3 regions of the uncultured Zhongshania sp. genome follow, and region 2 is predicted to be linked to each of the others. Evidence: predicted binding sites of a transcription regulator. Region 2 holds the regulator's gene; each other region holds the start of a gene.

Region 1 (3,284 bases), on a different contig from region 2:
AGTTTATCCATCGCAATCAACGGCCTAAGTACGAGGGTATCGGTAACTTGATCAATCACAGATAAGTTCTGCAAGGTCTGGCTAGAAACCTGCGAAACGGCTTCACCTGTTACCAAGGCAGGCACTTCTAGCTGCGCTGCAACGTTGGAGGCCGCACGCAGCATCATGCGCTTGAGAATAACGCCCATTTGCGAGTTTTCGACATTTTTAAGGATTTCGCCAACCACCTCCTCGAAAGGGACGCTGACAAACTTCACCCGATGAGACGCACCATATTTAAGCCACAAATACAGGGCAACCTCTTTCACGCCCACCTCGTGCTCACGACCACCTAAATTGAAAAAACAGAAGTGCGTTCGCATTCCCCGCTTCATCATCATGTAGCTTGAGACCGTGGAGTCAAAGCCGCCAGAGATAAGTGACATCACCGCGTCAACCGTACCCAAGGGATAGCCGCCTAAACCCTCTAAGCGCCGATTAACGATATAGACAGTCTCATTGCGCACTTCGATACGCACGGTTACATCGGGATTATGCAAATCGACGCCGGCGGACTCGACGTGCTGATTCAAGCCACCACCGACATAGCGCTCAATTTCACTGGAGTTAAAATCGTGCTGCCCCACGCGCTTGCAACGAACTACAAAACGCTTACCCCGCAAGCTATCGCCAATGGCATCGCGGGTTTTCTCAAAAATATCGTGCACATCAATTAGCGGGTACTCAGCGACCTCGATAACATGAGCAATTCCGGGGGTATTGCACAATACCGTTGCAAAACCCTCCAGCACATCCAAGTCAGTGGCATGTGTTTCGATAGTGATACGATCCCAATCGCGAACAATGATCAAGCCAGGATCGAGTGGCAAAAGTAATTTCCGAAGATTATCTCGCAACTGCTGAGTAAATTTCTTACGCACAGGCTTACTTTTGATAATGATCTCGGGAAACAGCTTGACGATAAATTTCATTACAGGGTCGCATAAATAAATGGGCGGCTATTATAGCCTTCCCTAGGTCGCCATGCAGCCCAACCAACTACGCGCACCGAAATGGCACATAAATTCCCATGAGGCACCAAAATAAAGCACATTTTTAGTGGCTACGCACAATCTTTAATCACCACCAACAACCGACGATCTCTGCGCCCAAACAGCAAGCACAATTAAACGGCATATATATTGCTTTTACGGTTCACAGATTGCTCCGCTATGCGGCACAATACGTTGCGAATATAATCATCATTAACTCGGCCTAGCCGAACCTTTAACAGACTCTCTATTCTGGAGGACGTACATAATGTCAGAGAACACTCTGAAGTTAATCGCCGATAACGACGTGAAATGGGCAGACATGCGCTTCACCGACACAAAAGGCAAAGAGCAGCACGTCACCATTCCGGCTACCGATGTTGACGCCGGTTTCTTTGAAGACGGCAAAATGTTTGACGGTTCATCGATCGCTGGCTGGAAAGGCATTAACGAATCAGACATGATTCTTATGCCAGATGACTCAGCGTCTGTTTTAGATCCGTTTACTGAAGAATCAACTATTATCATCCGCTGCAACATCGTAGAACCCTCTACTATGTTGGGCTACAACCGCGACCCACGCTCTATCGCACAGCGCGCTGAAGACTTTATGCGGGCTAGTGGTATCGCCGACAACGCCCTATTTGGTCCAGAGCCAGAATTCTTTATTTTCGACGACGTTAAATGGAAAGTATCAATGGAAGGCGCTAGCTACGCGATTGCTTCTGACGAAGCGGCGTGGAAGTCTGGCGACAACTTTGAAGAAGGCAATACCGGTCACCGCCCAGGCGTTAAAGGTGGTTATTTCCCCGTTCCACCAGTCGACAGCCTACACGACCTGCGTGGCGCAATGTGTAACGCCATGACGGACATGGGTCTTACTATTGAAGTACATCACCACGAAGTAGGTACCGCTGGTCAGTGTGAAATCGGCGTTGGCCCCAACACCTGCGTTAAGAAAGCAGACGAAGTTCAAATTCTTAAGTACTGCGTACACAATGTGGCTCACGCCTACGGCAAAACCGCAACCTTCATGCCCAAGCCAATCGTTGGCGACAACGGCAGCGGCATGCACGTTCACATGTCTTTAAGCAAAGATGGCGTTAACTTGTTTGCTGGCGACGTCTACGGCGGCCTGTCTGAAACTGCGCTGTTCTACATCGGCGGTATCATCAAGCACGCTCGTGCTATCAACGCGTTCACCAACGCCTCTACCAACTCGTATAAGCGCTTGGTTCCAGGCTTTGAAGCACCTGTTATGCTGGCTTACTCAGCGCGCAACCGCTCTGCATCAATCCGCATTCCATTTGTTCCAAATCCGAAAGCACGTCGCGTAGAAGTTCGCTTCCCAGATCCATCTGCCAACCCTTACCTCGCGTTTGCGGTCATGCTGATGGCTGGCCTGGACGGCATCAAAAACAAGATTCACCCTGGCGATGCTGCTGATAAAGATCTTTACGATCTTCCAGCAGAAGAAGCAGCGGCAATCCCAACCGTTGCCTCTAGCCTGGATCAAGCACTGCAAGCACTAGACGCAGACCGCTCTTTCCTCACCGCTGGCGGTGTTTTCGACGACGATACTATCGACGCCTACATTGCACTTAAAGCCCAAGAAGTTGAGCGCCTAGCCATGACAACTCACCCTGTTGAGTTCGACATGTACTACAGCGTGTAATACGTGATAGCGCTTTAAAAGAACCCGCCTCTGGCGGGTTTTTTTATGCTTGTAGCCTAGTACTCCTTCAACATGATATTGACGGGTACAGTCAGTCCTACGGCGGTTCAGTGCGAGGCGTTTTCTCGAAAGCATAGTGGGCCTATGGTGAGAGGAAATAACGAAGCAATGGACCGCCGTAGGGCTGACCCGCAGGGCGCCAAGCAGGCCGCCCCCTGCGGCGTTGCACTGGCTTGACGTAGGCCCACTACGCCTGCGCCAGTGCGTCTTGCAGGGAACGGCCTGCTTGGCGCTGTACCCGTCAATATCATGCTGAAGGAGTACTAGCCATTCTCGCGACATTATTAGACTCAGCGTAACCATAAGGAGCCATCATGCGCGTACCAGTCATCTTAAGCTGCCTATTTGCGCTGCTCGGCCAGCCTTTAAATGCGGAAATTTATCGCTACACTGACGAAAATGGACGAACGGTGTTTTCCGATAAAGCGCCCAAAAATAGCGAAACCGTGACACTCCCCACCTTAAATACGACGCCCGCGGTAGACGTCGCAGAGCCACAACGCTCCAAGGTGAACGAC
Region 2 (3,284 bases):
CATGATCGTGGGCATTGTCAACGCTGATCGCGGCAGTATTCAGCTCGATGACCGCGACCTCACTAAGCTGTCGATTCAAGGCCGCGCAAAACACGGTGTAGGTTATTTACCCCAGGAAGCGTCCATCTTTCGCAAACTTAGCGTGGCCGACAACATCATGGCCATTTTGGAAACCAGACGCGATCTAAATCGCAGTCAGCGCAAAGATAAGCTTGAGGCACTCCTGCAGGAGTTCCACATTACGCATATCCGCAAATCCCAGGGTATGGCGCTATCTGGCGGCGAGCGTCGACGGGTAGAAATTGCTCGCGCACTCGCCACCGAACCCAGCTTTATTTTACTGGATGAGCCTTTTGCTGGCGTCGATCCTATCTCCGTTAACGACATTCAAAATATTGTTAGACACCTGCAGGCACGGGGGATTGGGGTATTAATCACCGACCACAACGTCCGTGAAACCTTAGACATTTGCGATAAAGCCTACATTGTGGGAGAGGGCCGCATCGTCGCTGAAGGCAACGCCGAAACGGTGCTAAACAACCAGATCGTTCGCGATATTTACCTAGGTGACAAATTTACATTGTAAGTAATGTTCCTTACAAATGAATCGGCACAGGTATTGCAGGGAATCGGTGTCACGACTACACTGACATTGAGGCATTTAATTGCCGGTAGAACAAAACACCGTTCGCGTTACCACTTAAATCATGTTGTAGAAACCATAGCCTATGAAACAATCGCTACAGCTAAAAGTCGGCCAAAGCCTGACAATGACACCCCAGCTGCAGCAGGCGATTCGTTTATTACAGTTGTCTACTCTAGACCTCCAACAAGAAATCCAATCCGCTCTCGACTCCAACCCCCTGCTAGAAATCAGCGACGACGACGGCGATATTGAGGTCAACACCGAACCCACCTCAGCCGAACCCAAAAAGCCCGAAAAAGCGGGTGACAATGAAATAGAAACGCCTCAGCCTGAAGCCGACACCGAATGGGCTGAACGCAGTGATATTCCAGAAGATCTTCCGGTGGACAGCCAGTGGGACGACGTATTTCAAACCAGCGGTAGCGGTTCCGGCAGTAGCTCCTCTGGTGAGGATAGTGACTACAACAACGACTATCGACACTCGAGCTCAGATTCCCTGCAAGATCATTTGCGCTGGCAACTCAACTTAAGCCGCCTGTCCGATATAGACCAAATGATCGCCGACGCCATCATCGATGCCATCGATGAAAAAGGCAGACTTACCGTCAATCCAGAAGAGCTTGTAGAAGGCTTTGACAACGACGCGATAGAGATAGAAGAAGTAAATGCGGTATTACACCTCATCCAACAATTCGACCCACCAGGCGTAGGTGGTCGAGATCTACAAGAATGCCTGTTGATTCAACTCAAACAAATGCCACGCAACACGCCCTACGTCGATGAGGCGTGTTTAGTCGTAAGCCAATATATGGCTCAACTCGGCAATCGCGACTACAATCAAATTATGCGTCGCTGCCGTTTAAAAGAAGATCAGCTACGCGATATCCTAAAGCTTATTCAGTCACTAGATCCGACTCCCGGCAACGCGATAGGCAGTGATGACACCGAGTACGTTATTCCCGATGTGTTCGTAAGCAAGAAAGAGGGACGCTGGTTGGTAGAGCTAAACCCCGATATTGCGCCAAAAATTCAAATCAATGCCCAGTATGCATCAATGGCTCGGCAGAGTAGCAATGCCAGTGACAATGACTATATCCGCGACAATCTCCAAGAAGCACGGTGGTTCATTAAAAGCTTAATCAGTCGCAATGAAACCCTGATGAAAGTAGCTACAAAAATCGTCGAGTACCAACGCGGCTTCCTGGAATATGGCGAAGAAGCCATGAAGCCTCTGGTTTTACACGATATTGCCGAGGCGGTCGGCATGCATGAATCCACTATTTCGCGGGTCACCACCCAAAAATACATGCACACGCCACGCGGAATTTTTGAACTAAAGTTCTTCTTTTCAAGTCATGTATCTACAGATACTGGCGGCGAATGCTCGAGCACAGCAATACGGGCACTGATCAAAAAATTGGTTGCGGCGGAAAACCCTCGCAAACCTTTAAGCGACAGTAAAATCACAGACTTACTCGCCGAACAAGGTATTCAAGTTGCGCGGCGAACCATTGCAAAATACAGAGAATCACTGGTCATTCCGCCCTCTAATGAGCGGAAACGACTAGTTTAAAGAGAGCCATACACGAGCCGGAATTTTGTTCTCTGGCGAGGAAAAGTGCAAACATGAGGATATTAATCCATATCCAATTAACTGCCCTTTATGCCGCAGCCAGCGGGCAAAAAGAAATTCGTGCATAGATCTCACAATGTGGTGATCTAACGATCGCCGCACGTTGCAACTCGCCGCGAGGCGCCAGCATTTTTTAGCGATGAAGGAGCAATATATGCAGATTACTGTAAGTGGTCATCACGTAGACGTTACCCCCGCCCTCCGCGATTATGTAAACAATAAACTCACAAAACTGCAGCGACACTTTGACAATATCACCAATACCGATGTCACTCTGACGGTAGAAAAACTCGTTCAAAAGGCCGAGGCAACAGTACACGTTGCAGGTGCAGACCTATTTGCTACTTGTGAATCAGAGGATATGTATGCTGCAATTGACAGCCTGACCGACAAACTTGATCGCCAATTAATCAAACACAAAGAAAAATCGCTGGGTCGCTAAGACCCGCGATACTCACTGAAGTTAACCACGTAATTATCATGACACTTGACTCAATACTCACAGAAGGGCGCACCGAATACGGTGCGCCCGTTACCAGTAAAAAACGCTTACTTGAATATATCGCTGCCGGTATTGCAGCAGATAACACAGAGTTTGATGCGGACGAGTTATTTAATGAGTTACTCGCCCGCGAACGCCTAGGCAGTACAGGCTTAGGCCACGGTGTCGCCATTCCACACTGCCGCAGCAGCCGCTGCACTCAAATCACCGGCATGTTGCTCAAATTAGAACAGGCCATTGATTTTGAGGCCGTCGATGACGAGCCCGTCGATCTTATATTCGCGCTTATTGTGCCCGCCGAGGCCCACGACGAGCATTTAAAAGTACTTGGCGCACTAGCGACCGCGTTCAATGAAGCCGATTACCGCAGTAAGTTGCGCAGCGCCGAGAACACCGAAGCCTTATTCAAGCGCGCGATAGCAAGCTAAAATGGAACTCATCATTCTAAGCGGTCGATCGGGCTCCGGGAAAAGTACGGCCCTCCACCAATTAGAAGACGAAGG
Region 3 (3,284 bases), on a different contig from region 2:
CGCCGATCAATACCGCACCCAAGAGATGCTGGCCGTCTGCGGTGACAACAATCTTTTTATACACTTCGGCTTTTTCATCGATAAAGGTATAGCACTTGGCGCCGGGCGTGCTGGCATGCGCATCGCCAATCGAGGCGACATCGACCCCCATTAACTTGAGCTTGGTGCTCATATCGGCGCCGGTGAAGGTTTTTTCGCTGCCGCCTAAGACGTGATCAGCGGCCGCCCGTGCCATATCCCAACCTGGCGCGATAAGGCCGTAAATACGACCGCCCCACAAAGCACATTCGCCAATAGCATAGATTGCCGGATCAGACGTCTGGCAGTTGTCGTTTATCACGATGCCGCCGCGCTCGCCGACGTCGAGTTCGCTTTGGCGGGCGAGTGCATCTTGTGGGCGAATACCGGCTGAGAAAACCAGGATATCGGTTTCCAGCTCTGCGCCATCGGCAAATTGCAGTTTATGGATGCAGTCGTCGCCATCAATAATTTGCTGGGTGTTTTTCTGGGTGTGAACCGATACACCCAAGTCTTCAATTTTTCTGCGCAGCAGAGCGCCGCCGCCTTCATCGACCTGTACGGCCATCAAGCGCGGTGCAAATTCTATAACGTGGGTTTTAAGGCCTAGATCTTTTATGGCCTTAGCGGCTTCTAGTCCCAAGAGGCCGCCGCCGACTACTGCGCCGACCTTGGCATTTTTTGCCGCTGCAGTAATCGCTTCTAAATCTTCGATGGTGCGGTATACAAAGCAGTTCTTACGATCGTGGCCCGGTACCGGCGGTACGAAGGGGAAGGAGCCGGTGGATAAAATGAGTTTGTCGTAGGCATATTTTTCGCCTTTGTCGGTGGTGGCAATTTTATTAGCGCGATCAATCTCGGTGACTTTTTCATTGCTTAATGCGGTGATGTTGTTGTCGCCGTAAAACCCGTCTTTCACCATATTGAGTGAGGCAGCTTCGCGGGTTTCGAACCAGGCTGTTAGGTGAACTCGGTCGTATGCCGGGCGAGGTTCTTCGCCGATGACAGTAATGTCGAATTGATCGGACTGACCGCTCTCAACAATGGATTCGATAAATTGGTGCCCAACAGGGCCGTTACCCACAATAAGCAGACGTTGTTTGTCAGTCATCTTTACTTCCTTTAATACTTGCGCTTGCTTCGGCCTTTAGCCTTCGCTGTGTTAGGTGTTTATACAATCTGTAGAGTTGTTAGCAAAAGATATGCCACGGTATTTGTTGTTATTTAAGCTATTGATTAATAAGTATTTAATTTTATTTTTGCACTTTGTTGGGGCGGTTTTTCTAGACCGATGGTTGTATGATCGGGGCGTGGTGGGGCATTGTGCGTTTAAATGGTGCGCAAAAGATGGGGCGGAACAGCCTTATTTCGGGTCTATTTTGGTGCGTTTTTAATGTTCGTTGTTCTAAATACAAAAATAAAGTTATATAAAACAATATCTTATGATTGGCTTGGCGGCTTCCTGAGATAGCTTGGCATAGGGCTTGCTGTTGGCTCTGCAGATACCTTTGTGACCTATCTGGAGCTGTTGATGTCTTCTTCAACCTTAAATGTGCTTGATCTCAAGCAAGATAAAATTCGCTTGCTGCACCTAAGTTGGTTTGCGTTCTTTCTGACTTTTGTTGTGTGGTTTAACTTTGCGCCGATGCTGTCGGCTATTAAAGAAGCTTTTGATCTGAGTACTCAGCAGGTTAAAGCACTCATGATTTTGAACGTGGCTTTAACAATACCGGCGCGGGTGATAGTCGGCATGTTGGTGGACCGCTTCGGTCCCCGTGTTGTTTTCAGTGCCCTACTTATTTCTGGCGGCGTGGTCTGTGTAGCTTTTGCAATGGCAAATAGCTACGAAATGATCGCGATGCTGCGATTCCTGATGGGCTTTATCGGCGCTGGTTTTGTGATCGGGATCCGCTTGGTGGGGGAGTGGTTCCCAGCCCGTCAGGTTGGTTTGGCTGAAGGCGTGTACGGCGGCTGGGGCAACTTTGGTTCTGCTGCAGCGGCAATGAGTTTGCCAACACTCGCACTATATTATGGTGGAGATGATGGCTGGCGTTACGCGATAGCAACGACCGGTGTGTTGGCGTTTCTATATGGCTTCTTTTTCTACTGGCGCGCCCGGAATACCCCGAAGGGATCAACTTACTTTAAGCCCAAAAAATCTGGCGGTTTGGTGGTGAGTAGCAAACGCGATTTAGTATTTTATATCGCGATGTGCGTGCCAATGTATTTGGCTTTGGCGGTGCTGACTTGGAAGTTGTCGCCGGTTAATTTGGGGTTGCTTAGCGAATTCGCCTCAATCGCTTTGTATATTGTGTTGGTAGTATTGTTTGTCGTTCAGGTGAGCCAAATTCTGCGGGTGAATAGCGACGTTTTAAACAATGTTGCAATCCCTCCTATGCAGCAGTACAAGTTCAAGCAGGTCGCCATTCTAAATGTTGCGTATTTTGTGACCTTTGGGTCTGAGCTGGCGGTTGTCTCCATGTTGCCGCTGTTCTTTATGGACACCTTTACCTTGAGCGCGGTTGAGGCCGGTTTGCTGGCGTCTGGCTTTGCCTTTATGAATTTGGCGGCTCGTCCCGGCGGTGGTTATTTGTCTGATAAATTTGGACGCCGTAAATCATTGTCTATTTTGGTTGCTGGCTTGGCTGTGGGCTATATGGTGTTGAGTCAGATTGAGTCGGCTTGGTCTGTTTGGTTGGCCGTGGTCGCAACCATGTGCTGTTCTTTCTTTGTTCAGGCGGGTGAGGGGGCGGTGTTTGCGATAGTACCGTTAGTCAAGCGCAGCATGACCGGTCAAATTGCAGGCATGACAGGTGCTTATGGTAATGTCGGCGCGGTTATCTTCTTAACGGTGTTGTCGTTTGTGAGTAATGCCAACTTCTTTATGGTTATCGCAGCCTGCGCGGCGGTGGTGTTTGTGGCGGTGCAATTTCTCGAGGAGCCCCAGGGGCATACTGCAGAGTTACATGAAGACGGTAGTGTTGCGCTGATCGAAGTAAGCTAAAGTGCGATCTAGGCTTTAGTTTCTGGAATCCCTCCGATGCATTTCGATGGCGGTTTAAAATTGTCCATTGCCCAGCACAGCAGTGCTGGGCAAAAAGCTGTGAATGAAGATAGCCTTGGCATTCGTATGCCGGTTGATGATCAGCTTACGACCAAGGGCGCCGTCGCAGTTATTGCCGACGGTGTGTCTGCGGCGGAGGCCGGTAAAGAGGCCGCGGAAACCTGTGTGACAAGCTTTTTAAGCGACTATTATTCTACTCCTG

Evidence for each region. Region 2 encodes sigma-54, which starts transcription at its own class of promoters, with help from an activator protein. Its sites were predicted from a motif close to TGGCACANNNNTTGCNNT; they were not measured.
Region 1: glnA (glutamate--ammonia ligase) is a predicted target of sigma-54. The motif match lies at 1,171-1,188, and genes of this name have one in related genera.
Region 3: AAC007_RS05105 (NarK family nitrate/nitrite MFS transporter) is a predicted target of sigma-54. The motif match lies at 1,492-1,509, and genes of this name have one in related genera.

Annotation. Positions count from the first base shown of each region.
Region 1 covers NZ_CAXBHN010000030.1:13,299-16,582, forward strand. The annotation lists gene thiI (tRNA uracil 4-sulfurtransferase ThiI) at 1-971, opposite strand, end outside; gene glnA (glutamate--ammonia ligase) at 1,300-2,706, shown strand; gene AAC007_RS16280 (DUF4124 domain-containing protein) at 3,081-3,284, shown strand, end outside.
Region 2 covers NZ_CAXBHN010000004.1:62,745-66,028, forward strand. The annotation lists gene lptB (LPS export ABC transporter ATP-binding protein) at 1-586, shown strand, start outside; gene AAC007_RS05805 (RNA polymerase factor sigma-54) at 729-2,219, shown strand; gene raiA (ribosome-associated translation inhibitor RaiA) at 2,434-2,721, shown strand; gene AAC007_RS05815 (PTS sugar transporter subunit IIA) at 2,760-3,209, shown strand; gene rapZ (RNase adapter RapZ) at 3,211-3,284, shown strand, end outside.
Region 3 covers NZ_CAXBHN010000003.1:128,169-131,452, reverse strand. The annotation lists gene nirB (nitrite reductase large subunit NirB) at 1-1,129, opposite strand, end outside; gene AAC007_RS05105 (NarK family nitrate/nitrite MFS transporter) at 1,550-3,022, shown strand; gene AAC007_RS05100 (bifunctional protein-serine/threonine kinase/phosphatase) at 3,059-3,284, shown strand, end outside.